4 regions of the Arthrobacter sp. genome follow, and region 4 is predicted to be linked to each of the others. Evidence: riboswitches for the same ligand, from Rfam matches in the RefSeq annotation. Region 4 holds a riboswitch; each other region holds the start of a gene.

Region 1 (7,405 bases), on a different contig from region 4:
CAAGTCTGCCTTTTCCAACGGGGCCAGTCCGCGCAACGGATCGGGCCGCAGGACGTGGTCCATGGCTGGAACTGCGGGCTCAAAGGGCAGGTAGGCGGCCATGTCGAGAACCGTTTGCGCACGAGATGTGACGGCAAACCCTGCGATCCTGGAGAGAGGTTCGAGCAGTTGCCGTTCGGCCCAGCGGATTCCTCCTCGACGTCGTGCATGCGAAGGGGCCGAGGCCAGGACCATGATCTCGTTGGAAGAACCGATGGTGGGAATTCCCCAAGCGATAGCAGCCGACTCCTGGAGCAGGACCCGAGGGTTCCGGCCCTGCTCCGCAGCTGCCGTCAGCTTCGTGATTTCGCGTTCCCAACGGGGGAGGTTTTCCCAATGGGCAGCGGAGACGTAGACGCCCGGCCTCAGCCGTAGCAACTCCCCGCTGCGGCACCGACTGGCAAGGGATCGCCGACCGGGACCGTCCCGATCTGCGTCCGACGAAAAAAGGAGAGCTGGCTGCATTCTCCAATCTTGGACCTTCACGATCTTGCCTGGATGTTGGGGTCCCCATCTGTGGAAAACCCTACGGTTTGGGGGAAATCGACCATTTTGGGATTTCCCTGCCAGGGCGCTCCGGAGGGAAATCCCATAACGGCTGGATTTTCCCAAAACGGAGGGAAACAACGTCACAAAACGGGAGGATTTTCCCAGAACGGAGGGGCGTGGTGCACGGAGTGGGCAGATTTTCCCAAAACGGAGGGGCGTGGTGCACGGAGTGGGCGGACTTTCCCAAAACGGAGGGGCGTGGTGCACGGAGTGGGCGGACTTTCCCAGAACGGAGGGGCGTGGTGCACGGAGTGGGCGGATTTTCCCAGAACGGAGGGGCGTGGTGCACGGAGTGGGCGGACTTTCCCAGAACGGAGGGAAACAACGTCACAAAGCGGGAGGATTTTACCAAAACGGAGGGAACAAAGGTTGCATAACGGCAGGGGTTTCCAGAGGGAGGGTGCGGGCGGAAGAACGGTGGGGACAGGCGTGCCGAAGCATCCGCCGGAACCCTCCTGAGATGCGCCGCCCCGAACGAGCCGCCACCCTAAACAAAGCCAGCACCCTGAATGAATCGCCGAACTGAACCGAGCAGTGCGCCAGCCAACACTCAGACCGGCGCCGTTCTGCGTCAATACCCGGCGCGATGTCCGGACCATCCCAGCCCCGACAATCCCTGTCAGGACCAAACTACAGATCCGGGCAAGCGCCGCCCGCGCCACAGACCCGGGCAACGCGGAGATACGTTGAAGGCCTCGAAACGTCCGACCCGATCCGGCCCAACCCGACTCGACCCAACCGGCCCAGCACACGCCCGGCCCACGACCGCCCGACCGGGCGGCAGCTCGGCCCTCGCCAACACCTTTGTCGAAATCGACGCCGTCCCGGTCAGCCGAAATAGACAGCAAAAGGGTGGACGGACTGGTAAATCCAGTCCGTCCACCCGCAGCTGTCCTGATGTGGCAGGGGAGTCCCCAAGGGGAGGGAAACGCCCGCGCAGGATTGACCCGATGTGGCAGGGGAGTCCCGAAGCGGAGGGATATCCCTCCGGGACGAGGTTTTTAGATCTCGACGAGGCCGGAAGGCGTCCCGAAGGAAACGGACATAATGCCCGGGGTGCCCTTCGGGGAAACCCAGGTGACATCCACGGATTCCAGCGGCTCCTCGACCGGCATACCCAGCCATTCCGTGACCCGCGCGGCAGAGCCGGCAATGGTCAGGGACTCCAAGGACACGGTCCCGGAGAGGGCACGGGACGGATGGAGATCCGCTTTGTCCTCATCCCAGCGCAGCATGTAGGGAACCTGCGGGTCGGCGATCAGGCCGTTGATGCCGATCTGCCGCCAGGTCAGCTCCTGGCCGTCGGGGAACTTCCGGTTTCCCGGAACCGAAGCACGGCCAAGCCGTTCTTCGAAGGGAGCCAGGTCATTGACCTCGACACACCAGCCCATCCAACCGCCGCCGGCTTCGGACCGGGCACGCACGGCCTGGCCGAAGGGTGCTTTGTCAGAAGCCGGGTGGTTCAGGACTTCAACCACCTCGATGTACTGGTGGTTAGCCAGGGGCAGGATCATATTGCGGGTGCCAAAACGGGGGTGAACCCCGCCCTTGACATATTCGGTCCCGAGGGCAGCAGCAATGCGTTCCGTGGTGGCCAGCAGGCCGTCGGATTCGCAGGCGTAAGAAACGTGATCCAGGCGCATGCGAATATCTTGACACGTTGTGACCTGTGTCTCGACTAAGGCCAGCCTAAGCAGCTCAAAAGTGGAACCTGTTAGGGGAACTAAATGAATTCACGCTGCGTCATATGGGTTGCGCAACTGAGTGTCCGTTGGTTCTATGGGTACAGGTCATGAGCGCCAGCAGATAGCCCCGGCTTGCTGGCCGGCAACCCTCCAACCGCGGTGGGGTGCCCCGGGTGAAGACCTGGCTGGGCATCAAAAGGATGTCACGGCAAGCGCGGGCCACACGTCTGTATCCGGAGTACTTCCGGCATCGGTTCCTGTGGGGCCCCTGGTCAAAAAGGGAGCAACATGTCTGCCAACTGGTCGTTCGAAACCCGCCAGATCCACGCAGGACAGGAGCCCGACGCCGTCACCGGCGCCCGTGCCCTGCCTATCTACCAGACCTCGTCCTTCGTATTCCCCAGTGCGGAAGCAGCTGCCAACCGTTTCGCCCTGGCTGAACTTGCACCTATCTATACGCGGATCGGAAACCCCACCCAGGAAGCGGTGGAGAACCGCATCGCGTCACTGGAGGGCGGGCTCGGGGCACTGCTGCTGGCCTCGGGCCAGGCAGCCGAGACCTACGCCATCCTCAACATCGCCGAGGCAGGGGACCACATCGTGGCCAGCCCCAGCCTGTACGGCGGAACCTACAACCTCTTCAAGCACACCCTGAAGAAATTCGGCATCACAGTCACATTCGTGGCTGATCCGGACAACTTGGAGCAGTGGCGCGCAGCGGTCCAGCCCAATACCAAGGCGTTCTTCGGCGAGGTCGTCTCCAATCCGCGCCAGGACGTCCTGGACATTGAGGGTATTTCCGCCGTCGCGCACGAGGCCGGCGTCCCGTTGATCGTGGACAACACCCTGGCCACGCCGTACCTGATCCGTCCCATTGAATGGGGCGCGGACATCGTGGTGCATTCGGCTACCAAGTACCTCGGCGGCCACGGCACCACAATCGCCGGCGTGATCGTGGATTCGGGCAACTTCGACTTCGGCGCCGACCCGGAGAAGTTCCCGGGCTTCAACACCCCGGATGAAAGCTACAACGGCTTGGTCTACGCCCGGGACCTCGGCGCCAACGGAGCACTCGGTGCGAACCTGGCGTACATCCTCAAGGCCCGCGTGCAGCTGCTGCGCGACCTCGGTGCGGCACTCTCGCCGTTCAGCGCCTTCCTCCTGGCCCAGGGGCTGGAAACCCTGAGCCTGCGTGTGGAACGGCACGTAGAGAACGCTGTCGCCGTCGCCACCTGGCTGGAAGGTCACGACGACGTCGTCTCGGTTGCGTACGCAGGCCTTGAGTCGAGCCCGTGGTACGAACGAGGACGCAAGTACGGGCCCCGCGGCACCGGCGCCATTGTGTCCTTCGAAATCGCCGGCGGCGTCGAAGCAGGCAAACGCTTCGTGGACGCCCTGGAACTGCATTCACACGTGGCGAACGTTGGTGACGTCCGTTCGCTGGTGATTCATCCGGCGTCGACCACCCACAGCCAGCTGGGCGCCGAAGCGCAGGCAGCGGCCGGCGTCAGCCCGGGCCTGGTGCGGCTTTCGGTCGGTCTGGAGCACCTGGATGACATCATCGCGGACCTCGACGCCGGTTTCCGCGCCGCCAAGGGAGCCTGACGCATTCCCGTGACAACATATCCACCCGCACCGCAGCACCCCGTCAGCACCATCGACGGGGTGCTGCAGTGCGCCTCGATCGGCACCCTGGAACTGGAGACCGGCGGCATCCTGCCGGACGTGGTCCTGGGGTATGAAACCTGGGGCCGGCTGAACCGCGACGCCTCCAACGCCGTGCTGATCCCGCACGCCCTGACCGGAAGTACCCATGTCGCCCAGGGAGACACGGACGAACCGGGCTGGTGGGACGGACTTGTCGGCCCGGGCCGGACCGTGGACACCAACCGCTTTTTTGTGGTCTCGATCAATATGGTCGGCGGCTGTTACGGCTCCACGGGCCCGGCATCGGCAGATCCGGACGGCCTGCCCTGGGGATCCCGCTTCCCGTTTGTCACCATCCGGGACTCGGTGCGCGCCGAAGCCAGGCTGGCCGACCTGCTGGGCATCCGCCGCTGGCACACTGTGCTCGGCGGATCACTGGGCGGGGCGCGCGCCCTGGAATGGGCTGTCACCGAACCCGGGCGGGTGGCCCGCTGCGCAGTGATCGCAGCGACCGCGGCCAGCACCGGGGAACAGATTGCCTTCGCCCAGGCGCAGGTGGCAGCGATCCGGCTGGATCCTGATTTCAACGGCGGCGACTATTACAACGGCCGGGCACCGACGGGAGGCCTCGGACTGGCCCGGCGGATCGCGCACATCACCTACCGGTCAGAACCTGAACTGCAGTACCGGTTCGGTCGGACACCGCAGCCGGGGGAGGATCCCCTCGGATCGCCGCTTCCGGCACGGCGCGGACGGTACCAGGTGGAAAGCTACCTGGATCATCAGGCACAGAAGCTCTCCGGGAGGTTCGACGCCAACAGCTATGTCATCCTCACTGAGGCGCTGATGAGCCACGACGTCGCCCGCGGGCGTGGCAGTCTGGCCGAGGCCCTGTCCGGCACGGAAGCGGAATTCCTCGTGGCCGCGGTCGACAGCGACCGGCTGTATTTCCCGGAGCAGTCCCATGAACTGGCTGCAGCCCTGCCGGGGCAGAATCAGGTGCACCTGATCAGCGCGCCGATCGGCCACGACGGGTTCCTCACCGATGTGCTGCAGCTCTCCGGCCTCCTGGAACAGGGCTTTTTCGCCTAACCCCTGGGCGATCCCGGCCGGGCGCGGTCCCGGCCGGGACCGGCTTAGGCCTCGTCCAGTGCGCCGGCGCCTTCGCCCGAACCCTGCGGCATCCCGGAACCGAAAAACGGGCCGGCATCCGGGCGTTTGGCCGAAACTCCGTCGCCTGAGGACCGCTTTCGTACGCGCCGGACCACCCACGGAACCAGGTATTCCCGGGCCCAAACCAGGTCTTCGGAGCGGGCGGTCCGCCAGTTCTTGGCAGCCAGTTCCTTAACCGCCTGTGGTTCCAGGGAGTGCGGAACGCCGAGGGTGTCCAGCACCGCGGCAGCAATCGTGTGGTGTCCGAGCGGTGAAAAGTGCAGCCGGTCAGGGGCCCACATCTGGGGGTTGCTGAGTTCGCGCAGGGCCCACATGTCGGCAATCACAGCATCATGGCGGGCCGCGACGGTGCGCAGGTTTTCGTTGTAGATGGCGACCCGGCCTCGTACGCTGCCCAGCACCGGCGTCGCCCCGATGTCCGGTCCGGTGAAGAGCACCACTGTCGCGCCGGTTTCACGGAGAGTGGCCACGGTGCCGTCCATTTTTTCGGCGAGCCGGTCCGGATCGCCGCCGGGCCGGATGACGTCGTTGCCGCCGGCGCAGATGGTGACCAGATCCGGCTTCAGATCGATGGCGGGCTGGAGCTGTTCGTTGATGATCTGGTTCAGGAGCCGGCCGCGGATGGCCAGGTTGGCGTACGCAAAGTCTTCGTGGCCATGGGCCAGCTCTTCGGCAACCCGGTCGGCCCATCCACGGTGACCGCCGGGGCTCTCCGGATCCGGGTCGCCGATGCCTTCGGTGAAGGAGTCACCGAGTGCGACGTAGCGGTTGAACGGATGGTCCGGGTGGCCCTCCGGTGGAGCGGTCTTCGTATCGGGTATCGGATTGCTGGTGCTGGTTTCCGGGTCAGGGTTCTTCAAGGGGTTCTGGAGATTTTCGGTCACTAGACCATGATTGCTGGCCGAAGCCTGGCTACGCGACCGTAGGTTGGCATCGGCGCATGCCAGAATGGAATTCATGACTGAAAACACTCCTTGGAATCCGGTTGTGCTGTTCTCGAAGCCCGAGGAGGAGCGGGCCGGGACTCCGCTGCTGGTTCTTTTCCACGGCTACCTGGCCAATGAGGAAGACCTCATGGGCCTGGCCGGGTACCTGCCGGACGAGTTCACGGTCGCGTCGGTCCGCGCACCGGTGGCCCTGGGTCCCGGATACACCTGGTTCCCGCTGATGAATGAGCCGGACTACTCCGTGGACCGGGTTGTCTCCGCTGTGCAGGACGTCTCGGACTGGCTGGACAGCATCAAGGACCAGCACAGCAGCGTGACCCTGCTCGGCTTCTCGATGGGCATGGCCGTGGCCAGCACCCTCCTGCGGCACCGGCCGGCGGAGTTTGCCGCCGTCGTCGGTCTCTCAGGGTTTGTGGTCCCGGCCGAAGGCAATGCCTTTTTCCACGACGAGGAACTGGCAGAACTGAAGGTGCCGTTCTTCTGGGGCCGTGACCAGGCGGATCCGGTTATCGACGAAGCCAGGGTCGAGTACACGCACGGGTGGCTCAACGGGTACACGAAGCTGACGAAGGTCCTCTACGCCGGCATGGGGCACAGCATCAGCATGCAGGAGCTGGGGCACGTCAAGGAGTTCCTGACGCACACAGTTCTGGGCCGGCGTTAGTTAGCCCCCGGAAACGACCCGGACTGCCTGCCCGTTCACCTCAACGGTGTCACCCGGATGGAGCTGGCGGCCCCGGCGTTCCTCAATCTCGCCGTTAACCTTGACCATTCCGTTCTCGATCAGCTCCTTGGCATCGATGCCGTCTTCGGCCAGGTTGGCCAGCTTTAGCGCCTGGCCAAGGCGGATCATGTCATCACGGATGGGGAGGTCTTGGGGATCGGTTGAACTCATGGACCCATTCTGCCGGAAAACGCCGGCCACCCCTGCACGCCGCCCACCCCGACCCCGCCGGGCAACAACCGTGGACTCCGGACCCGCGCTTGGGGCGTAATGTTTAACGGTGCCTCAGTCCTTACGCGTTCCCGCCGCCGTCGGCCTTCCCCTAGCCCTGCTGGCCGGAACGGCCATCCCCGCCCAGTCCCGCGTGAACGGGGCGCTGGGGACAGCCCTGGATGACAGCGTGGCCGCCGCCCTGGTCAGCTTCGGGGTGGGGCTAACCGTGATGATTGTGGTCAGCGCGGCGCTGCCGCGCGGACGGGCCGGGTTTGCCCAGATCCTGCCCGCGGTGCGTGAACGCCGGTTCCCGCCGGTCTACCTGCTGGCCGGCGTCATCGGCGCCTGGTTCGTCCTCACCCAGACCCTCACCATCGCGATCCTCGGCGTCGCCGTCTTCACCGTGGCCACCGTGGCCGGACAGACCC
Region 2 (7,405 bases), on a different contig from region 4:
CCGCCGAGGCCCGCGGGACGGCCTCCAGTGCGCAGAAATGGCGGGATAGGAACGATTCATCCCACCAGAGCTGCGCACCCAGGCACCGCGCCAGCCGCCGAGGCCCCCGGGCCGTTCTCCAGTGCGCAGAAATGGCGGGATAGGGACGGTTCATCCCACCAGAGCTGCGCACCCAGGCACCGCGCCAGCCGCCGAGGCCCGCGGGACGGCCTCCAGTGCGCAGAAATGGCGGGATAGGAACGATTCATCCCACCAGAGCTGCGCACCAGGCCGGCATCGCGTGCACCCACGCGAGTGCTCGCTGCCCTCGGGAGGGGCTTAGAGCGAAACGGACCCGTCAATGCAGGTCACAGACTCCCCGCCGACCCAGATCCGGCCTTCACGCATAAAAACCCTGACCAGCCCGGCCCGATGGACCGCCGTACCCTGCGTCACCGTGTAGCGCTCCTCTGCGAGGCCCTCGCCGATCAGCCACTGGGCCAGTCCCGCGTTCAGGCTGCCGGTGACCGGGTCCTCGGCCACCCCCAGGCCGGGAGCGAAAGCGCGGACCTCGAAGTCCGTTTCGGCGGATTCGGGCTGTGGAGCGATCACGCCGACCCGCAGGTTGCCGAGCGCCGCGTGGTCCGGGCGCAGCGAGAGCACGGTCTCGGCGTCGGGCAGCAGCAAGCCCATCCATCCCGGCCCGTTGTCCACCCACTGGTGGCCTCGGACCTGCTCCGGCGACAGTCCCAGCGCAGCCGTGACCCGGGCCAGGATGTCCGACTCGACGGGGCCGGTGCGGATGAGCCGCGGCGCGGCGAAGGCAGCCAGTCCGGCATTGACCCGCAGCGGCACCAGCCCGATGCCGCATTCCTGGACCACAAGCCCCGGCCTCATTGGCGTGTTGCCCGCCTCCGTCCAGGCGTGGCACGTTCCAAGCGTGGGATGTCCGGCGAACGGGATCTCTCCCCCGGGTGTGAAGATCCGGACGCGGTAGTCGGCGTCCTCCTGGATCGCCGGGAGCACGAAGGTGGTCTCCGAAAGATTCGTCCAACGGGCGAACTGCAGCATCTGTTCGTCATCAAGGTCTTCGCCATCCAGCACCACGGCAAGCGGATTGCCCTGGTAGGGGCGGCCACCAAAGACGTCTACCTGCTTGAACCAGCGTTGTCTCATGCGGACACTGTAATGGCTCTTCCGGCTTGCCGGGGGAACAACCGCCTGCCCGGAGAGCAGCCCGGCCGTTACGAACTGTTGCGAATCATGTGGCCTGTGTGACACGGGTTTGCGCCTCCCTGCGCCGGGCCCTAGGTTGATGGACAGAATCAAGAGTTCCAGCCACAGGCCCTGGCCGGCTGGACGGCAACCCTCTCGCCATAGCGGGGTGCTCCAGGTGACGATTCGGCCGTTCCGGTGGATCTCCCGGTCCGGCAAGTACAGCGTTCCCGTGTTGCCCGCAGGACGGATGGGCGCGTCAGGCAGAGGAAATCCAGTGGCCCTTGAAACCGATCTGCACCCCAATGCGCTCCGCCGGGCGTTCGGGCGTTTCCCCTCCGGGATCGCCGCTCTTTGTGCTGAAATCGACGGCGCTCCCCAGGGGATCGTGGCCTCGTCCTTCACCGTTGGCGTTTCGATGGATCCGCCGCTGGTGATGTTCGCAGTCCAGAACACCTCGCGCACCTGGCCGGTGCTGCGGCGGGCGGTACGGCTGGGCGTGTCCGTCCTGGGGGCGGGGCACGACGGCGTCTGCCGCCAGATCGCCTCCAGGGACGGCGACCGTTTTACCGGCCTGAACGTGGCTGAGTCCGGTACCGGCGCCCTGTTCCTGGAGGAGGCAGCACTCTGGCTCGAGTGCTCGGTCGAAGGCGAGGTGCCCGCCGGGGATCATGCGGTGGTGCTGCTGCGCGTGCACGGCTACTCCACCCACGAAGACGCCCACGAGCCGCTCGTGTTCCACGGATCGAAGTTCCGGAACCTGTCGGTGCCTGAGTTCGCGCTCTAACCGGACGGATTGAAGCAGCAAATCAAACCTCATTCAAAAAGGTGCACGTCCCGCAGCAGGACGTGCACCTTTTTGTTGGTTACCGGTGTCTAGCCGGTGCAGAGGCCGCTAGGCGTCGAGGCCGAGGCGGAAGAGCGCCGCCAGGCTGCCGGCCTTCAACGTTGCCATTCCGGGGTTGGCTGACGTTGTGAGGCCCGTCCAGATCTGATTGGCACCCGCGTTCTTCGAGAACATGCCAACTATTCCCTCGTCACGGTAGAAGTCGAGGTAGCTCGAGACCGAACTCTTGATGTGCCCGTCTGCTTCAAAGAGCCAAACCTGAGATCCGTCGGCCGGGGCGCACGAGGCGGTTTTCACCGGCGTACCGGGCACCAGGCACAGGTCAGGACGCGCCTCGCTGTGGATCGCACCGCGCGCATCCGCAAACCAGCGCTGGGCAGCGGTATCGGCGCACCGCGACTTGTCCTTGGGGACGGTGACGCCGCCATTGTTCTCCAGTACGAGGCAGTGGCCGTTGTTCACGAGGACCCGCCCACCGCTGGGAAGGACCTGGGTGGGGCTTTCCGTGAATCCGCTCCTGGTCAGGAGTGCCGTGAGTTCTGCCGTCGTGGCGGGGTCCTTCGCATCGAGCTTCGCCTGGTTCGCCTCAATGAACGCATCGATGGAGGCAGTGGCGAAATTCAGGCCGGCAAGCGTCGCCAGGCTGCCTGACTTCAGCGTGGCCATACCGGGGTTCGCTGCGGCGGCCAGACCGGTCCAGATCTGGTTCGCCCCGTTTGTCTTCCCGTACATGCCCGCGATCCCCTGGTGCCGGTAGAAATCGAGGTAGCTCGAGACCGCGCTCTTGATATGCCCGTCGGCCTCAAGCTTCCACACCTGTGATCCTGCAGCCTGGGAGCACGCGGCAACATTCACCGGAGTACCGGGAACGAGGCACAGATCCGGGCGCTGTTCGCTGTGAATTGCACCGCGGACGTCGATCATCCAGCGCTGGGAAGCAGTGTCGGCGCACAGCGCCTTGTCCTGCGGCACCGTCACGCCGAGGTCTTCGCCAAGGACGAGGCAATGCCCGCCGTCGACCAGCAACCTGCCTCCCTGCGGAAGCACCTGGGTGGGATTCTCGACGAAGCCCAGCGAGGACATCAACTTGAACAGTTCCGCTGTGGCGGCCGGATCCTTGGCATCGAGCTTGGCCTGGTTCCCCTGGATGAAACTGTCGATCGAGGCGGCGGCCGCCGTTTGTGCCTGGACTGATTCGGCCACGCGCCGGGCCTCCGGTGTGAGCCCGCTCAGGTCATCCTTCCAGCTCTGCAGGAGCACAGTGCCGTTTGTGTCCAAGACTGGTACGGCCTGGTTGGCAACGGCCTGGAGCTTCGCTTCAAGCTCCGGCAGTTCAACGGCACGCAGGGCTTCGTACCCGGCTTCCTGGCCAATCACGACGGCGGGGCGAAGCGGCTCCTGATCTGCTGCAATGCTGATCGAGTTGCCGAGCTTGGTCGTTGTCCCATTCACCCGGCAGTAGATCGAGGCATCGGTCGGCTTATCCGCTTCGGCGAGATTGACGTTGAACTGCTTGACGCCGTTGCTCGCCAGCAGGGCCGTCTGCTCGACGTGCCCGTCCTGGAAGGTGATATCCAGCCAGCACCGGCGCGTTGAGTCAGTGGCCTTGGTGTCCGCCTGCGGGAGGTCGAATACGTTGCCGTAGTTGCTGCGGAAGGCGGGGTAAAGCACGGTCTGTTCAGGCACCGATGGGTTGTATCCACCGAGCAGGGTGTAGACCGGAACGCCGACCTGGGCGGGTTTGGGCGCCGAGAACGCGGGCGTCTTCACCTTCGCATCAACGTAGGCGCCTGCTGCGGCATCCCAGTCCCGGTAGCCGCTGGGGTAGGACAGGTCCGGGACAACGGTGGCCAGGGACCGCTGGGTGATCTCCGTGCTGTAACCGGTGAGGTGGGTGTAGCGCGAGAGGGTGCTCGAGTTGCTGCCGCCGGACATGGCGTCCCGGTGGTAGTTGTAGAGGCCCTGGTAGTTCTGCGTGAAGCGCCCGGCGTTCAAGTCGAACCCCTCGGCGGTGAAGTCGGTGTTCGAGGAGAGATTGGAACGCATGCGGTCCCGGTAGGCAATGTAGCCCCAGCCGCTTTCGCTGTGGTGGCTGGCGTTGATGACCCGGTCATCACCCTGCTTCGAGGTATCCACCCCCGGATAGTGTCCAAGACCGTAGGAGTGGCCGAGCTCATGGCTGAGCTCGTTGCCCACGGAGTCGTACAGGGTCGCCATCCCGTTGCCCCCGCTGAGGCCGTGCGTCTGCACACCGTTGGCATAGTTTCCGGCCGAGTGATGGATGATCCGCTGGTTGAACGTCCCCGGCTGCCGCTGGTCCATCGACCCGCTGGTGGTGCCGAAATTGGCGAGGTTGATGCCGGTGCTCACCTGCGCCTTGCCGACGCTTTCGCGCAGGTCGCCCGAGTAGACGTCGCCGTTGACGGCGCTTTTGCCTTCATAGATGACGCCGGAGGACACGATGACCTTATCGAGGCGAACCGGCTCATAAACAGCCATCGTGAGTTTGGAGACCGGAATGGTCTGGAAGTAATCGGCCCCGGACTTTTCCGGCTGGTTGAACATGTAGTGACCATCGGACTTCGGGTAGTCCGTGAGCATGCCGAGCTCGATCGAGCTGATAATCATCTCCGCCGGCGCAGCGAACTGGATGTTGCTCCGTGCGAGCACTCCGGTACCCGTGTCCGTTGTAAAGGTCAGCTCCAGGCCCGGTTTCATCCAATTCCAGGGCAGCTCGGCAGTCCAAGCTGTCGAGGAATAAGCGACGTCGGCCCGGTTGTTAGTGATGTCCATATCGGAGCGGGGAATATCCGACGGCGGGGCCAGTTGGAGCGTCCCCTGGGGAACCCCGTTAATGGTGGCCGCTACGCTTACTCCCGAGGCGCCTGAATGGGGCGAGAAAAGGAGCAGCGCCGCCCGGTCTGCCACCAGCGAAGGCATCTTTGCCGCGGCATTTCCGGCCGCATTGATTGTATGGCTCTGGGCAAACTGCACCTGGCCTGCAAGACCCCCTGTGAGGTCATTGCGGAGCTGGCGCTCCGTCCCCGCCGCGGTGGTGTCATAGAATCCGGCAAGGTCAAGGGGAACGACGGCGGACGCAGGCTCCCCAGCCAGCGTCTCGGTGCCGTTGCCGGCGTCGTTGGTTGTGGGGACTGCCGTCGAGAAACCGGTGAGTCCGAGGACCAGGGCCGTTCCGACGGTTGCCGTGGTCAGCCGGGATAACAGTGGGGGTGTGAGACTTTTGCGCTGCATTCGTGTTTCCTCGTCGGCCCGCGGTAAATCGACGATGTGACTGATAGTCGGGTGCGGGCAGAAACTAATCGCCTTAAAAACCCTATGAGTGGCAATCTCCAGCCGGAATAGCGGTAGCGCAAAATGGGCACAAAATTCCCAAACTAATTCTGCCGGTCAATCACAAGCATGCTTCATTTTTCCGACACCGAAATCATTCTCGTTTCTGAATTCGCACTAACGCACGAATTTCGGTCCGGAGCCCGTCCCCCGGAGCAGGCAGCAAAAAGCCCGGCCGCCCATGGGCGGCCGGGCTTTTCCCGGGAAACTACTGAGCTGCGGGAGTTTCGTCCTGCTTGTCCTGCTTCTTCTCCGGCTTGAAGTCCACGCCGGCTTCCTTGCGCTGCTGCGCGCTGATCGGCGCCGGAGCGGAGGTCAGCGGATCGTAGCCGCCGCCGGACTTCGGGAAGGCGATGACGTCGCGGATCGAGTCGGCGCCGGCCAGCAGGGCCACCACACGGTCCCAGCCGAAGGCAATGCCGCCGTGCGGCGGCGCGCCGTACTTGAAACCTTCGAGCAGGAAGCCGAACTGCTCCTGCGCGGTCTCTTCGGAGATGCCCATCACCTTGAAGACACGTTCCTGCACGTCGCGCTGGTGGATACGGATGGAGCCGCCGCCGATTTCGTTGCCGTTGCAGACAATGTCGTAGGCATAGGCCACGGCGGAGCCGGGATCGGTGTCGAAGGTATCCATGAACTCGGGCTTCGGCGAGGTGAACGCGTGGTGCACCGCGGTCCATTCGCCTTCACCGGCAGCAACGTCGCCGGCAGCGACGGCTGCGGCAGCGGGCTCGAACATCGGCGCGTCGACGATCCAGACGAAAGCCCAGTCCTTGGGATCGATCAGGCCGGTGCGGTGGCCGATTTCGACGCGGGCTGCGCCGAGCAGGGCACGTGCTTCGGAGGTCTGGCCCGCGGCGAAGAAGATGCAGTCGCCGGGCTTGGCGCCAACCTTCTCGGCGAGGTTCTCGCGCTCAAAGTCGGTGAGGTTCTTGGCGACCGGACCGGTCAGCGTACCGTCCTCCTGGACCAGCACATAGGCCAGGCCCTTGGCGCCGCGCTGCTTGGCCCATTCCTGCCAGGCATCGAGGGTGCGGCGGGCCTGGGAGGCACCGCCCGGCATCACGACGGCGCCGACGTACGGAGCCTGGAACACGCGGAAGGTGGTGTCCTTGAAGAACTCGGTCAGTTCGGTCAGTTCCTGGCCGAAGCGCAGGTCCGGCTTGTCCGAGCCGTAGCGGGCCATGGCATCGGCGTAGGTCATGCGGCGGATCGGGGTTTCAATTTCGACGCCGATCAGCTTCCAGAGAGCCTTCACGATCTCCTCGCCCAGGGCGATGATGTCGTTCTCTTCGACGAAGCTGGCTTCGATGTCCAGCTGCGTGAACTCCGGCTGGCGGTCGGCGCGGAAATCCTCGTCGCGGTAGCAGCGGGCAATCTGGTAGTACTTCTCGAACCCGCCGACCTGGAGCAGCTGCTTGAAGAGCTGCGGCGACTGCGGCAGGGCGTACCAGGAACCCGGTGCCAGGCGGGCCGGCACCACGAAGTCGCGGGCGCCTTCGGGGGTGGAGCGGGTCAGGGTCGGGGTTTCGATTTCGACGAAGCCTTCGCCGTGCAGCAGCTCGCGGGCCACACGGTTGGCTTCGGAGCGCAGGCGCAGTGCCGCGGACGGAGCCGGGCGGCGCAGGTCCAGGTAGCGGTGCTTCAGGCGGGCTTCCTCGCCGACTTCGACGTGCTCGTCGATCTGGAAGGGCAGCGGATCGGAGGTGTTGAGGATAACAACCTCGTCGGCGATGACCTCGACCTCGCCGGTGGCCAGCGCCGGGTTCTCGTTGCCTTCGGGGCGGCGTTCAACCTTGCCGGTGATCTGCAGGACGTACTCGTTGCGCAGGCCGTGGAAGACGTCCTCTTCCCGGACGACCACCTGGGCGACACCGGAGGCATCACGCAGGTCGAGGAAGGCAACGCCTCCGTGGTCCCGGCGGCGGGCCACCCAGCCTGCAAGGGTAACGGTCTGTCCAATATGCTCGGCCCTCAGGGAACCAAGGGCATGTGTGCGCAGCACAGCAGTCC
Region 3 (7,405 bases), on a different contig from region 4:
GCCAACATGGACAAGGTTGAGGCAGAGGGACTTGCCGCCGGCGATCCCGCACCCTTTGCCGTCAACACCCTCACCATCGCGGTGCCTCCGGGCAATCCGGGCGGGATCACCGGGTTCCGTGACCTGGGGGATCCGGGTATGCAGGTGGTGATGTGCGCGGAGCAGGTGCCCTGCGGCGCTGCCGCGGCAAGGATCGAAGCGGCCACCGGAACCGAAATCAGCCCGGTAAGCGAAGAGTCTTCCGTGACCGGAGTCCTAGGCAAGGTCAGCTCAGGGGAGGCGGATGCCGGGCTGGTCTATGTCACCGATGTCCGCGCTGCCGCCGGGAAGGTGGAAGAAGTGGCTTTCCCGGAGGCGGCCCAGGCAGTCAACACCTACCCGATCGTTCGACTTTCACAGGCGGGGGAAGCGGACCTGGCCGATGAGTTCATCCGGTTCGTGCGCAGCGACGCCGGCCAGGAAGTCCTGCGGAAGGCAGGGTTCGGTGCGCCGTAGTGAGCCATCATCCTCACCGGTCAGCAGCCGCAAACCGGCGGCATCCGCCGTCGGCGCTGGGGCCAGAGGAGGAGGCGCGTGATTGCGCTGCCACGCTGGGTCACCGCTGCCGCCTGCGTGGGGGCCTTATTCCTGCTCCTGCCGCTGGTGGCAGTTGCCGCCGAGGTGGACTGGGCGGAGTTCATCCCGCTGGTGACCTCAGAGTCCTCACTGGCTGCGCTGTCACTGAGCCTGCGGACAGCAACAGTCAGCACGTTGCTGTGCATCCTGCTTGGTGTGCCCCTGGCCCTGGCCTTGGCCAGGCTGCGGTTCCCGGGAAAACGCCTGGTGCGGGCCCTGGTCCTGCTGCCGCTGGTGCTTCCGCCTGTGGTCAGCGGCATTGCGCTGCTGTACACCTTCGGCCGGCAGGGACTGCTGGGTGGAGCACTGGAGGTGCTGGGCGTGCAGATAGCGTTCTCCACTGCCGCCGTGATCCTCGCCCAGACCTTTGTTGCCCTGCCGTTCCTGGTGCTGAGCCTCGAAGGGGCGCTCCGGACCGCGGGAACCCGCTACGAAGCCGTGGCCGCAACTCTTGGCGCCGGACCCGGAACGGTGCTGCGGCGGGTCACCGTGCCGCTGGTGCTCCCGGGCCTGGCCTCCGGGGCTGTGCTCTCCTTCGCCCGGTGCCTTGGTGAGTTCGGTGCCACGCTCGCGTTCGCCGGCAGCCTCGAGGGTGTCACCCGGACGCTGCCCCTGGAGATCTATCTGCAGCGGGAAACCGACGCCGACGCCGCGGTGGCACTTTCCCTGGTCCTGGTGGTGGTCGCGGTGACCGTCGTTGGCTTGTCCTACCGCAGTACCGCTCCAAGTGAGCGGGCGGTGCGGGCATGAGGCTGGATTTGCGGGCCGTATTACCGGAACGCGGAATCGACGTCGCGTTCGAGGTGGCTCCCGGTGAAACAGTGGCCCTGCTGGGACCTAACGGGGCTGGGAAGTCCACAGTGGTCTCCCTGATCGCGGGGCTGCTCCATCCCCAGGCTGGGCGCGCCGAACTTGGCGGCACCACGCTCTTCGACGTCGAACAGGGAAAACGGCTGCCGCCCCACCTCAGGGGGACAGCCCTCCTCGCCCAGGAAGCCCTGCTGTTTCCGCACCTCAGCGCCGAGGAGAACGTGGCCTTTGGGCCCCGCAGCTCCGGGACGCCGCGGAGGCAAGCCAGGGCTGCCGCCCGGCACTGGCTGGGGCAGACCGACGCCGCCGAGTTTGCGGCGCGGAAGCCGGCCCAACTTTCCGGCGGACAGGCGCAGCGGGTCGCCCTGGCGCGGGCGCTGGCCGCAGAACCGTCCCTGCTGCTGCTGGACGAACCGATGGCGGCGCTGGACGTACATGCTGCCCCCCTGCTGCGGCGGCTGCTCAGCCGCGTCCTGGTGGACCGCAGTGCCCTGATCGTCACCCATGACGTCCTGGACGCGCTGACCCTGGCTGACCGGGTCCTGGTCATGCAGGACGGGCGGATCGTTGAGGAAGGCCCGCCGTCGCAGGTTCTTCGGCGGCCCCGCAGCCGGTTCACTGCCAGCCTTGCCGGGCTGAACCTGGTGGCGGGAACCCGCAGCGGGGACTGCTTCATGGCCCCCGGGTTCGAGCTTCAGGGATGCCCGGACGGACCCACCGGACCGCATCCGGACGGCGCCAAATGGCTGGCCGCTTTTTCGCCGTCCTCGGTGTCTGTCAGCCTCGCAGAGCCTGACAGCGCGTCCGGGGCTGGTGCGGTGTCAGGTCCGGCGTCCGCTTCCGTCAGCACAGCGGGCCAGGGCGGCACCGGAAACGTGCTCAAGGTGACGGTCACCGAGCTGGAACCGCACGGCGACAGGATCCGGGTACGGGCCGGAGAGCTCGCCGCGGATATCGCTCCGGCCGAAGCAGCATGCCTGTCACTGCTGCCGGGACAGGAAGTGTTCTTCACCCTGGATCCCGCAGCCGTTGCCCTGTACCCGGCGTAGCGGCGGATGGTGTCAGCCGCCTGTCCAGTGGCCGGGCCGGCTGAGATCCGGCGGCAGGAGAGTCTCCGGGTCGCCGCTGGCCGCGTTGACCTGAGGCTGCGTTAGGTACAAGGCCCGGGACAGGTCTGCGCCCTCCAGCCGTGCGCCGCGCAGGTCCGCGCCCAGCAGGTCAGTTCCGGAGAGATCCGCTCCGCGGAGGTCCGAACCGATCAAATAGGCCCCGCGGAGATCTGCCCCGCAGAGGCGCACGGATCGCAGATTGCGTCCAATAAGGTCAGCTTGGGGGAGCAGGTCCTTCCCGGTTCCTTCCGGTTCGTCGGCAAAATAGCCGGCACGCACCTCCTCACTGACCTCCATCAGCAGTGTCCGGACTACCTCGTGGAGCGCGGGAAGGTCCAGCGCCCGCAGGGCCGCTGGACCCTGGTCTATCGTCCTCCTGATCATGGTGCTGAGGTCGGCCGCCCGTCCGGCGGTATCCAAGTCAAAGGTCCGGGACCCGGCCTCCACCAGGTACCAGAGCATTTCGTGGAGCTGGCGCACGGAGGCAAAGGCACCGAACATCTCCTGTGCCCGTTCAGGGTGGCTGTGCCAGTTTTCGCCGGGGAAGTAGCCCTGGGAAACGGTCTGCCCGGCACCAAAGCAGTCAAAAACCGTACAGCCGCTGAATCCCCGCGGGCGCAGGGATTCGTGGATAGTGCAGGAGAAATCAGTGGCCAGGTTGCGGCACGGGGTTCCAGCAGCCTTGTCAACGGCAAAGTCGGCGGACTTCGTGAACCCGAAGGCCGTGCAGCACAACGCATAGCAGCTGGCGCAATCCGGGCGCAGCGCACTGCGGTCATTCAGTGGGGTTATTGGCAGGAAACGTCCTGGTTGGGGCTCGTGGGCAGGCATAGCTGTTCTTCCGGGAGGATTTGAGGGTGTGGGCCTGGGTGTTCGGGACTCCGCAGGAGTCCCGGCGTCGGGCACACAAAATCACCGCCCGCCACGGAGTCGTCACGGGTCCGAAGGGGAGCATCAAGCTGGCAGAGAGCGCTCTGCATCACGGAAATAAGTAAGTTTGCACTGCTGGCAGGATACCCAAGGCGTCCGCGGCCGGCCACCAGTTCAACAGAGGTTACGCGCGGCTCAGCAGAGGTTAGGTGCGGCGCCAGGTCCGGCGGCTGTGTTCGATCGTGCTGCCGAGTGTGTTGTTTTAGGCAGGCTTCAGCTGTGCGGCCGCGGCGTCACGGTGCTCGGGCAGTCCCGTGGTCAAGGCATAGAGCGCATGGTTCAACGGACCCGCAGCAATGAGGGCAGCGCAGCGTTCCACCAGATAAGGCTCGGAGTGCCCGGTTGCCTCCTGGTACCAGGTCGCTACCTCCTGGAGGGAGCCGGGGGAAATGAGCTGCACGTACATGAATTCCAGCGCCGGGTCGCTGACTTTCGCCGTGGTCCAGTCCAGTACCGAGACGATGCGGTCCTCGTCATCGAGCAGCAGGTGGGCTGGATATAGCTCACCGTGGGTCAGGACGGTCCGCGCCGGCCAGAAGTGATCGTCGTCGAGCCACCGGCGCCATCCGTCCAGCAGGTCCGGGGCGATCCGGAACTCTGCTTCAACCGTGCCGAGGCCGTCCGCCCAGTTTTGCCGGACGGTTTCCGGGGTTTCGGCCGGGATGCCGGCTGCAGCTGCGGCGGCAGCGTCCATGCTGTGCAGGGATCCGATGAGCTTGGCCAGGGATTGAAGGTAGGGCCGCGATGACGGGTCAAAATGCCAGTTCGTCTGGTTCTCGGGCCCCACGGTCAGTCCGGGGGTCCCGGGCAGCAGCGGGTACGCGATCAGGTCCTCGGTCTGGATCCTCCAATCCGGGACGGCCGCAGGCAGCCGGGGCCGGACAAAATCGAGGATGGCCCGTTCCTGGTCCTGGTTCGCCGCAACGTCCGGGCGACGGGGGACCCGCAGTACCCATTGCTCATCTGTGCCTGTGCCTGTGCCTGTGGCTGTTGCGAACGCAACCCGGTAGTCCAGCCCTGCTTCGTTGAAACGGACGCTTTCCGGCTCCAGGACCAGTCCGAAACGTTTCGCCAGGGCGCAGATGCCGTCCGCGCCGAGATCCTCGACCGTGCCCATACGCTTCCTCCTTGGACTCTCAGCTGCCACGCCGTGCGTACCCGGCAGAAAGAACAATCCTACCGACGCGGCGGGTTGGCCCAACAGGCTCTGACTGGGCCGGTGGCACGAGCACCGGCATCGCACTGTGTCCTTCTGCGACGTTATATGTCGCTCTTTGTCTTCCCGCGACGGCGTGCGCCGCTCTGTGTCATCCGGTTTTGGCGCGGCCCCGCACCCGCCCCTAGCGTGAGACCGGAATCAAGAGTTCCAGCCATCGGCCCTGGCCGGCTGGACAGCAACCCTCTCGTCGTAGCGGGGTGCTCCAGGTGAAGATTCGGCCTTGGCGGAGACCCTCCGCAAGGCAAGTACGGCGCCGGCACTGCCCTAAGAGCGGCCTGCGCCACCCCACTCTTCGCGCGCCTTGCCGCGAACCCATCAGGAGAAGAACCGAACCATGAAACTCAGCAGGAAAATCCTGGCAGTTGCCGTAGCACCCCTCCTTGCCCTCGGTATGGCCGCCTGCGGGTCGGCTGCCGGGGACGAGGGCGGCCCGGTGAAAATCGGCGTCGTTGGTGCCAGCGATCCGTACTGGGCCACCTACACCGAGGCGGCCAAGGCGGAGGGGATCGACGTCGAAATTGTGGACTTTGGCGAGTACACGCTTCCCAACCCCGCGCTGACCGAGGGAGAGCTGGACCTGAACCAGTTCCAGCACATCGTGTACCTGGCCCGCTACAACGTGGCCAGCGGCGAGGACCTGATACCTGTCGGCTCCACTGCCATCTATCCGCTGGGCCTCTACTCCACGCAGTACGATTCCGTGGAAGATATCCCCGCCGGCGCCACCGTGGCCATCCCCAACGACGAGAGCAACCTGTCCCGCGGTCTGCTGGTACTTCAGTCCGCCGGCCTCGTGAGCCTTGCCGGCGGCGGCAGCGCGTTCTCCACCCTCGATGACATCGAGGAAGCCAAGTCCAAGGTCAAGGTCACCACGCTGGAAGCGTCGCTGACACCGACGTCGCTGCCTGACGTTGCCGCCGCCATCATCAACAACGACTTCGTGGGCGACGCAGGGCTGAAGTTCGAGGACGCCATTGCCCAGGATGATCCCTCGGATCCCGCAGCTATCCCGTACGTGAACATTTTCGCGGCCCGGGCCGGCGAGGAAAACAATGAGACGTACCTGAAGCTGGTGGAGATCTACCAGAACACCCAGTCGGTCCAGGACGGTGTGCAGGAGGTCTCCGGCAACACCGCCGAGTTCCTAAAAGTTCCGGTCGAGGACCTGTCGACTTCGCTGGCCAAGGTCCAGAAGGACATCGAAGCCCTGGGCTAGCCCCGACGCATCACCGAAGGGTCCCGGCCGGCGGCAGCAGCTGCCGGGCGGGACACCCGTCTCCAAAATAAGGAACCTTCATGGCCCTCATTTCCCTGCAGAACGTCTCCAAGTCCTATCCGCCGGCCCGGAAGGGCGAATCCTCCGTCGCCGCGTTGACGGAGATCAACCTCGAGATCGAGGCGGGGGAGATTTTCGGCATCATCGGCTATTCCGGCGCCGGCAAGTCCACCCTGGTCCGGCTCATCAATGCCCTTGAAACCAGTACTTCGGGGAATATCACAGTGGACGGGCAGCAGGTCTCCGGGGTTCCCGAAAGGAAGCTGAAGTCGCTGCGGCTGGGCATTGGGATGATTTTCCAGCAGTTCAACCTCTTCAACTCAAAGACGGTGCGGGGCAACATCGCGTACCCGCTGCGGGTTGCCGGGCGGAGCAAGACGGAAATCGCTGCCCGCGTGGAGGAACTGCTCGACTTCGTCGGCCTGGCGGATAAGGCGGGGAGCTATCCCGAACAGCTCTCCGGCGGGCAGAAACAGCGGGTCGGCATTGCCCGGGCGCTGGCCGCGTCACCCAAGATCCTGCTGGCCGACGAAGCCACCTCAGCCCTTGACCCGGAAACCACCCACGAGGTGCTGTCCCTGCTGCGCCGGGTGAACCGGGAACTCGGCATCACCATTGTGGTCATTACCCACGAGATGGACGTCATCCAGAATCTGGCCACCCGGGTGGCGGTGATGGACGGCGGACGGATCGTGGAACAGGGCGAAGTCTTCGAGGTCTTCTCGAATCCGCGCCGGCCGTCCTCGCAGAAGTTCGTCTCCACCGTGGTTCGGGGCGTCCCGTCCCCGGATGAGCTGGCTTCCCTGAAAGCCCGGCACGAAGGGCGGATTGTCACCCTGTCCTTCCGGGACGGAAATGCCTCACAGGCCGAGGTTTTCCTTGAACTGGGCCGCGCCGGTGTGGGGTTCGAACTGGTCTACGGCGGCATCAACGACATTTCGGGGCGGGCCTTTGGCCACCTCACCCTGGCGCTCAAGGGGGCGGACCACGTGATCGATGGCGTACTCGCGTCCGTGGGCCACGGAATCAAAGTAACGGAGCTGAGCTGATATGGAAGAACTGATTCCCCTGGCGCCGCAGCTGTGGACGGCAGTCGGTGAAACGCTGTACATCGTGGGCCTGAGCCTGCTGTTCGGCGGAATTGGCGGGCTGCTGATCGGACTGGGCCTCTACACCACCCGCCGGGGTGCGCTGCTGGATAACCGGGCCGTGTTCAGCGTCCTGAACGTGCTGGTGAACGTTTTCCGGCCCATTCCGTTCATTATTTTCCTGCCGGCCATTCAGCCGCTGGCCCGCACCGTGGTGGGAAGCGGAATCGGTAACAACGCGATCATCTTTACGTTGTCCCTCGCAGCGGCCTTCGGCATCAGCCGGATCGTGGAACAGAATCTGCTTACCGTGCAGCCCGGGGTCATCGAGGCGGCGCGGTCCGTGGGTGCCGGGCGC
Region 4 (7,405 bases):
CAGGACCAGCTCGAAAGCGGGTGCAAAGGCGGCCAGGCCTGCACCGATCAGTGCCAGGAACTTAGCGAAAACCAGCGGCGGAATGCGGCCCCAACGGTCCGCCATCCACCCGCCAATCGGGTTGAACACGATGGCGACCCAGGAGGCGAGGGACGTCAGGATGGCAACCTGCGTGGCGCTGAGCTCCAGGTCCCTGGTCATGGGTCCAAGGCCCGCGCTCAGCGCAGAGTTGGAAAAGGCGTCTAGGAACAGGCCGCCCAGTGCGAGCCACCAAATGACACCAGCCCGGCCCGCGATCTTTGGGCGGGCGTCAATGTAAGAAACTACGTCGTGCACGCCGCGGAGTGTAAAACTCGACATTATGGCCGACCTCTCTGTCGGGATTGCTCCTGTCAGAGACCACGGCCCAATAGAAACGAAAAAGGGCAAGAAAAGACCTCCAACAGGAAGTCTCTATTCTTGCCCTGATAAATGTGATCTTAGACGCATAATGCCGGGTCAGGCAACAGCGGCCCGCAAATTGGCCAAACGCCGTCATTTTGCCCGCCGGGTGCGCGATCGCCGGTCAAGCCACCGAGAGGTCAGTTGCGGCTCGGGGGAGAGCCGCAGCTGACCTCTCGGCGGTGGGGGCTAGTACAGCTTGATGGAACCGCCGTCGGCCATCAGCGTCTGGCCGGTCATGTACTTGGAGTTTTCGCTGGCCAGGAACACGACGATCGGGGCGATGTCGGTTTCCGGATCGCCGAGGCGGCCGAGCGGGACGGCGTCCACGACTTCCTGGTAGGCCTCGGGGTAGGCCTGGCTCCACTGGACGATCCCCGGGGTCATGGCAATGGGAGAGACGACGTTCACGCGGATGCCGTCCGCCGCCCATTCGTTGGCCGCGGTCCGGGAGATGGCACGGATGGCCTCCTTCGCCGCGGCGTAGGTTGCCTGGTTCGGCAGGCCCTTCATGCCGGCCCCTGAAGCGAAGTTGACGATGCTGCCGTGGGTCTTCTTCAGTTCCGGGTAGGCGGCGCGCATCAGGTGGAACGTGGCCATGGTGCCGGTGCCGAAGGAGAGGTCCCACATTTCCTGGGTGGTCTCCATGATCGGCGCCTGCTTGGAGGCATGGGCGTTGTTGACCAGGATGTCCAGGGCGCCGAAGTGCTCCACGGTTTCGGCCACGATGGCGGCGGCGTTCTCCTCTTTGGAAATGTCCTTGGCGATGAAGATGACGTCGCCCAGGCCGTCGAGGTCGGCCAGCAGCTGGTCTCCCTGGGCCTGATCGATGTCCACGACGGCGACCTTGGCGCCCTCGGACAGGAACCGGCGCACGATTCCGCGTCCGATTCCGCCGGCGCCGCCGGTGATGATTGCGGTCTTATTTTTCAGTTGCATTTTCTTCCTTCCGTGAAACCGGGCGCGCTGCGGAGCCGGGTGATTGGGTAAGTGTCTGTTCGACGCCGCGGATGAAGTTCGCGACGACGAAGTCCAGGGAGCGGCGGGAGGCCGCAGGGCTGATGCCCCGGTCCTGGAACCGGGCTGCCTGCGGAAATTGCGCGACGGCGTCGCCGCGCCATACCGCATGGTCGTCAGGATCAGAGCGCTTGGGGCCGGCCTGTGCCGCCGCGGTGATCGCGGCTGTGCCGATAACTGCCGCGGAGATTCCCAGCAGGCAGTCGAAACCCTGTTCCTCGGTGAGGCCGGCGCCGCGCAGCTGGGAGAGCAGCAGGTCCACTTCGGCGGGCGTGGCCATGTTCACAAGCCGCCGGGGAGTCAGGACGATGCTCAGCAGCCACGGATGCGCCTCGAACGCCTGCCACTGGGCATCGGCCATGTGTCCGAGCATCTGCTGCCAGGAGGAGGGGCCGGAGGGCAGGAGTGCGTAGTCCCCGGTGGCGGCGTCTGCCATAAGCAGCAGCAGCGCACGCCTATCGGCCACATGGCGGTAGAGCGCCATCGCGGAGACGCCGAGCTCTCCGGCAACCCGGCGCATGGTCACCGCTTCGAGGCCATCGGTGGCGGCGATCCCGACGGCGGCAGCCGCAATTGAATCCGGGCTGAGCGGCAGGTTCCCGGCCATCGGTGCCTCAATTCGTGAGTGGGTGGTGTTTACAGCGTATACCTCATTTGTTTACAGTGTACGCGCAATGGGCTGCGGCCGGTTCCGGGGCGGCTCCCCGGGCCGAAAGCCGGGGCGGGGCAGGAACCCAGGGTGCAGCTCCGGCGACCTTGGCACCCCGCAAGCACCAGCCCATTGACCCCGCTTGGAGGCGCTCCTACCGTGGAATGACCGCCAGTCCGCGGGCTGGAACTCCCGCCAAGGAGGAATCATGGACCCTTCAGCCGGCGCCTCGGGGCGTGTGCTGTCCGCCGATGGAACACCGATCGCCTGGGACCGGCACGGCGCCGGACCTCCCCTGGTGGTGGTGGATCCGATCATGATGGACCGGACCACCTCCGGATTGGCCGGCGTCGCGGAACGGCTCGCCGCAGGCCACACCGTTTACACCTACGACCGCCGGGGCAAGGGTGCCAGCGGCGACGGGGAGGAATACACGGCTGAATCAGAAGTGGACGACCTCCTGGCGGTAGTCGAAACCGCCGGCGGAACGGCGGATCTGCTGGGCACCTCGTCCGGCGCGATCCTGGCCCTGCGGGCGGCCTCGGAATCCGCCGTCATCTCCAGTGTCGTGGCCGTGGAACCGCCACTGTCCAATGACGGCGGATCGGGGCCGGACATCCGCCCCCAGCTCGCGGCCCTCATCGAGGCAGACGACCGCGCCGGAGCAATCCGTCTCTTCCAGGAGTCCATCGGCGTCCCGGAAGAGCTGATCCGTGAATCCGAACCCAGCCAGTTCGAGCCAGCCGCGCACACCATCGCCTACGACCTCACTTTGATGATCGATACGGATCTGTCGAGCCTGGCAGGTATCCGTGTTCCGGTGCTGGTCCTGGCGAGCTCGGGCAGCGACCGGCGGCTCCAGGACTGGGCACGGAACACCGCAGCCGTCCTGCCCGAGGGGTCCTTCCAGCTCGTGGACGGTGGATGGCACGGAATCGAAGACGCAGCGCTGGCCGCCGCCGTTGACGCTTTCCTGGACTAGGGCAGCACCGATCCGCCCATCGACCGGTGTGCCGCTCGGCGCGTAGGCTGGGGAAGTCTTCAGCACACCGACCGGACGGAGGCGCCCACATGACGCATCGTAACGATCCCAAGGTCATCTCCCGCCTGCTCTCGGCCCAGGGACGTTGGGCGGTGGTGGGGCTTTCCAATAATCCGCTGCGTCCGGCTGTCGGCGTTGCGCGGTTCGTCCAGGACACGCTGGGGATGGAGGTCGTCCCGGTCAACTTGAAGGGCGAGGCCGTGCACGGGAATCAGGGCTACACCCGGCTTGCGGACATCCCCGGCCAAATCGACGTCGTCGACTGTTTCGTGAACTCAGCGAAAGTGGGAGATGTCGTGGACCAGGCCATTGCCGTTGGTGCCAACGCGGTGTGGCTGCAGCTGGGCGTCGTTGACGAAGCGGCAGCCCAGCGTGCCGCCGCGGCCGGGCTCGACGTCGTGATGGATACCTGCCCGGTGATTGAGGCGCGCCGCTTCGGTTGGTGAGGCACGCGCAGCCTTCCTCTGTTCATCCGCCGGATCAGGTCAGTACGCTGCGCCCAGCTCGATGAGCAGGACCCCGCCGATGATGAGGGCAATGCCCAGTCCCATCAGCCAGGTCAGTGGTTCCTGGAACAGGAACCGGCTGAGTACAGCGGTGAGGGCCACGCCGACGGCAGCCCAGATTCCGTACGCGATCCCCAGGGCCATGCCGCTGGCGAGGGTCAGGGAGAGCATGCTGAAGGCAACCGAATAACCGGTCACGACACCGGCGTACCAGCGCTTGTCCTCGAGGGCGAGGCGCAGGGAAAGGGTCCCGCCCACTTCGAAGACGATGGCTCCGCATAGGAACAGCCACGCCATCAGGCCGCCCCGCCCGTTCTCTTCTCCGCGGCCTGGCGGCCCAGTTCAACGCAGAGCACACCAGCCATCACGGCGGTGATTCCCAGGCCCATCAGTAGGGTGATCGGCTCTCCAAACAGGAACAGCGACATAACCGCGGTGAGCGCAACCCCGGTGGCACCCCAGATTCCGTAGGCAACGCCCAGTCCCATGCCGGCGCGCAGGGTCGCCGAGAGCAAAACGAACGCGGCCAGATAGGCAGGCACCACAACGGCGTACAGGGCGGGAGCGTCCAGGGCTGCCTTCAGCGCAAGGGAGCCGGTGACTTCCAGGACGATTGCCAGCAGCAGGAAAAGCCAGGCTTTCACGGGGTGGTGCCGTTTGCCGGGCGGAGGTCTGTGGGAAGGGACCGGTGGGACTGCCAGGCCGCGAGCAGATCCTGCCGGGATCCAGCCGGATTGTCCCGATGCCACTGCCTGCTGAAGCGGTTGAGTTCGAACTGCGCCCCGATAGGCCTCGGCTCGGCGCCGCGGGTGGCATGCCAGTGGTCCAACGCCGCGGCCAGGGTCGCGCTGCCGTCGTTGGCCGCGAAAAACTCCCGCATCGGAGCGTCGAAGCGGAACCCCGGTCCCAGGGCATTGAGGAAAAACGCCCGGAGGACCTGGCTGCAGGGATGGCCGGCGGGAATGACAGTGTGGATGGTCAGCGGCGGCCTCAGCCGGTCCGCCGTTCGGCCCGGTGCCGGTGTTGGAAGCGGCTGGGGGCGGCCATCCAGGAACGCTTCCAAACGGTCAGCGAGGCTTTCCTTCGAGCCTGTTGCCCGCAGGCCCAGGTGCCGGGCAAAGGCCTGCAGCTCGTCCTTGAGCCAGTACCAGCGGCGGAACTCTGCTCCGCTGAGGCTGGGGGAAAGCGGCGGACGTTCGGGAAGTGTCACACAGCAATCCTGCCTCACCCTGCGCGAGTTGGTGGTATGCGGATCGCTGGAGCCGCACCGCCGAGGGCTCGGTGACAGGGGGGAACTGAACGCAGGATGACGTAACAAAGTCCGGGTGTGACGCCCGGAGAGTCACAGTCCGACGCACTGTGCCACGGACGGACACATGTTTGCGCGGTCCCGTCCCCGGCCACCAGCATGGACCCATAACCATCCAGAGCGGCTGAGAGACCTGGCTCCGTGACGCCGCAGCAACCCCTTCCGTAATTCTGCGGAGATGGGTGCTACCGCCAGGACCGATGGAGAAGCATCTGCTTTCGTTGGTCCGCCGCAGCCGTGTCCTGCCACGCTGCCGCCGGGCCCCCAGTGCGGGTGGGCACCTCTTCTCGGGTACTGACCGAAGGAGGACGGCATGATCCGGATCGAGAACGTTTCGACCGTTTTCAGCAGCAGTGGATCCAGCTTGACCGCTGTGGATGACGTGTCACTGGACATCCCGCGCGGCAGCATCCAAGGAATCATCGGCTTCTCCGGAGCCGGTAAATCCACCCTGCTGCGCAACATCAACCTGCTGGAGCGCCCCACCTCGGGCCGGGTGCTGGTGGATGGAGTGGACCTCACCGGCCTGGGCGACGCCGAACTACGCGCCACCCGGCACGGGATCGGCATGATCTTCCAGCACTTCAACCTGCTAAACAACCGCACAGCCGCGCAGAACGTGGAGCTCTCACTCAAGTTCGCCGGGGTGGGCAACGCCGCCGAGCGCCGCCGCCGGGCACTCGAGGCGCTCGCCGTCGTCGACCTGTCCGAGAAAGCTGGAACCTACCCGGCCAAGCTCTCCGGCGGCCAAAAGCAGCGGGTGGCAATCGCCCGTGCCCTGGCCACCGAGCCGAAGGTCCTGCTGTGCGATGAGCCCACGTCCGCCGTCGACCCGCGGACCACCGCCTCCGTGCTGCAGTACCTCAGCGACGTCAACGCCCGCTTCGGCATCACGATCGTGGTGGTCACGCACGAGATGAACGTCGTCAAGGCGATCGCGGACAACGTGGCCGTGATGGAGGAGGGCCGCGTGGTGGAACAGTTCGCGCTTGCCGAGCTGCAGCGGCCCGGTTTCACGCCCGCAACCTCGATTGGCCGCTATCTCATTTCCGACGAAATCCGCCTGGACCGCGCTGCAAGAGAGCCCGCCGCCGCCCGGTTTGAAGGAGCCCACCATGCTTGAGCGCATCATCGAAGTCTGGCCCGAACTGCTCACCGCGCTGGGCCAGACGGGCATCATGCTGCTGGTGGCGATCCCGCTGGCCGTACTCATCGGCACCCCGCTGGGCGTCCTGCTCTACGGCCTGGGCCCCAACGGGCTGGTCCACAAACCCAAGCTGCACCGGGTCCTGGACTCGGCGGTCAACCTGGTCCGGTCCTTTCCGTTCCTGATCCTGCTGATCGCCATCATCCCGTTCACCCGCTTCATCGTGGGCACCACCATCGGCACGGCCGCGGTGATTGTGCCGCTGACCATCAACGCGATCCCATACTTCGCCCGGTTCGTGGAACAGAACCTCACCGCGCTGGGCGGGGGTGTGGTGGAAGCGGCCCGTTCCATGGGCGCGACCCGGTCCCAGATTGTCCGCGACGTCCTGCTGGTCGAAGCGCGGCCGGGGCTGATCAGCTCCGCGACCATCATGACCGTCAGCTTCATCTCCTACTCCGCCATGGCCGGCCTCGTGGGCGGCGGCGGGATCGGGGACTTCGCCATCCGCTACGGCTACTACCGCTACGAAACCGGGCTGATGATCACCGCGATCGTCCTCATGATCCTGCTGGTGCAGGCCGTGCAGCTGGGCGGCTCCTGGATCTCCCGCCGCGCCGACAAACGCCTCTAGCCCTCCGCTCCTACCGAAAGAACGCCCATGCCTATCCCCAGTACCCGTTTCTCCGGACCGCGGCCGCGACTGCTGCTGAACGCGTTCCTGATGAACACCACCAGCCACATCCGCGGCGGCCAGTGGCGGCATCCGGAAGCCGAACAGCACCGCTTTAACGAACTCGGTTTCTGGACGGACCTCGCCCGCCAGCTCGAAGCGGCGAAGTTCGACGCCCTCTTTTTCGCCGACGTCGTGGGCCTCTATGGAAACCACGACGGCGGCTGGGCCTCGCATGTGCGCCGCGGCCTGCAGGTCCCGGCCAACGATCCCGTGCTGCTGCTCGCCGCGCTGGCCGGCGCCACGAGCGAGATCGGCCTGGCCGCGACGTCCTCGGTGGTGCAAAGCCACCCCTTCCAGTTCGCGCGCCAGATGTCCACGCTTGACCACCTCACGAACGGCCGGGCCGGGTGGAACATCGTCACTTCGGTGCTGGAGAACGCGCACCGGAACTTCGGCGGCGACGGACTCACCGAGCATGACCGCAGGTACGACTGGGCCGACGAATACGTCGAAGCCGTCTACAAACTGTGGGAAGGGTCGTGGGACGAGGACGCACTAAGCCAAGACAAGTACAGCGGAGTGCATGCGGACCCGGAGAAGGTGCACAAGATCCATCAC

Evidence for each region. Region 4 has a riboswitch for S-adenosylmethionine ahead of RTN46_RS07370 (ATP-binding cassette domain-containing protein). Riboswitches for the same ligand answer to the same signal wherever they lie in the genome.
Region 1: it holds a riboswitch for S-adenosylmethionine, as region 4 does, so the genes downstream of both, RTN46_RS10240 (bifunctional o-acetylhomoserine/o-acetylserine sulfhydrylase) here and RTN46_RS07370 (ATP-binding cassette domain-containing protein) in region 4, are expected to answer to the same signal.
Region 2: it holds a riboswitch for S-adenosylmethionine, as region 4 does, so the genes downstream of both, RTN46_RS14935 (flavin reductase family protein) here and RTN46_RS07370 (ATP-binding cassette domain-containing protein) in region 4, are expected to answer to the same signal.
Region 3: it holds a riboswitch for S-adenosylmethionine, as region 4 does, so the genes downstream of both, RTN46_RS10640 (MetQ/NlpA family ABC transporter substrate-binding protein) here and RTN46_RS07370 (ATP-binding cassette domain-containing protein) in region 4, are expected to answer to the same signal.

What each region holds. Positions count from the first base shown of each region.
Region 1 is NZ_DALZXY010000049.1:4,676-12,080, reverse strand. Features, by position in the region: gene RTN46_RS10250 (hypothetical protein) at 1-102, opposite strand, end outside; gene RTN46_RS10245 (VOC family protein) at 1,590-2,231, opposite strand; SAM riboswitch class IV at 2,377-2,494, shown strand; gene RTN46_RS10240 (bifunctional o-acetylhomoserine/o-acetylserine sulfhydrylase) at 2,562-3,878, shown strand; gene RTN46_RS10235 (homoserine O-acetyltransferase) at 3,888-5,012, shown strand; gene RTN46_RS10230 (SGNH/GDSL hydrolase family protein) at 5,057-5,977, opposite strand; gene RTN46_RS10225 (alpha/beta hydrolase-fold protein) at 6,051-6,704, shown strand; gene RTN46_RS10220 (RNA-binding S4 domain-containing protein) at 6,705-6,935, opposite strand; gene RTN46_RS10215 (DMT family transporter) at 7,045-7,405, shown strand, end outside.
Region 2 is NZ_DALZXY010000105.1:1,628-9,032, forward strand. Features, by position in the region: gene RTN46_RS14930 (PhzF family phenazine biosynthesis protein) at 319-1,155, opposite strand; SAM riboswitch class IV at 1,303-1,422, shown strand; gene RTN46_RS14935 (flavin reductase family protein) at 1,472-1,981, shown strand; gene RTN46_RS14940 (M66 family metalloprotease) at 2,090-5,293, opposite strand; gene aspS (aspartate--tRNA ligase) at 5,601-7,397, opposite strand.
Region 3 is NZ_DALZXY010000052.1:16,071-23,475, forward strand. Features, by position in the region: gene modA (molybdate ABC transporter substrate-binding protein) at 1-495, shown strand, start outside; gene RTN46_RS10620 (ABC transporter permease) at 574-1,365, shown strand; gene RTN46_RS10625 (ABC transporter ATP-binding protein) at 1,362-2,474, shown strand; gene RTN46_RS10630 (pentapeptide repeat-containing protein) at 2,487-3,365, opposite strand; gene RTN46_RS10635 (macrolide 2'-phosphotransferase) at 3,667-4,581, opposite strand; SAM riboswitch class IV at 4,820-4,937, shown strand; gene RTN46_RS10640 (MetQ/NlpA family ABC transporter substrate-binding protein) at 5,018-5,899, shown strand; gene RTN46_RS10645 (methionine ABC transporter ATP-binding protein) at 5,980-7,008, shown strand; gene RTN46_RS10650 (ABC transporter permease subunit) at 7,010-7,405, shown strand, end outside.
Region 4 is NZ_DALZXY010000028.1:13,012-20,416, forward strand. Features, by position in the region: gene RTN46_RS07330 (MFS transporter) at 1-360, opposite strand, end outside; gene RTN46_RS07335 (SDR family oxidoreductase) at 631-1,380, opposite strand; gene RTN46_RS07340 (TetR family transcriptional regulator) at 1,364-2,065, opposite strand; gene RTN46_RS07345 (alpha/beta hydrolase) at 2,316-3,089, shown strand; gene RTN46_RS07350 (CoA-binding protein) at 3,179-3,595, shown strand; gene RTN46_RS07355 (SMR family transporter) at 3,635-3,952, opposite strand; gene RTN46_RS07360 (SMR family transporter) at 3,952-4,299, opposite strand; gene RTN46_RS07365 (hypothetical protein) at 4,296-4,865, opposite strand; SAM riboswitch class I at 5,073-5,171, shown strand; gene RTN46_RS07370 (ATP-binding cassette domain-containing protein) at 5,278-6,087, shown strand; gene RTN46_RS07375 (methionine ABC transporter permease) at 6,080-6,745, shown strand; gene RTN46_RS07380 (LLM class flavin-dependent oxidoreductase) at 6,773-7,405, shown strand, end outside.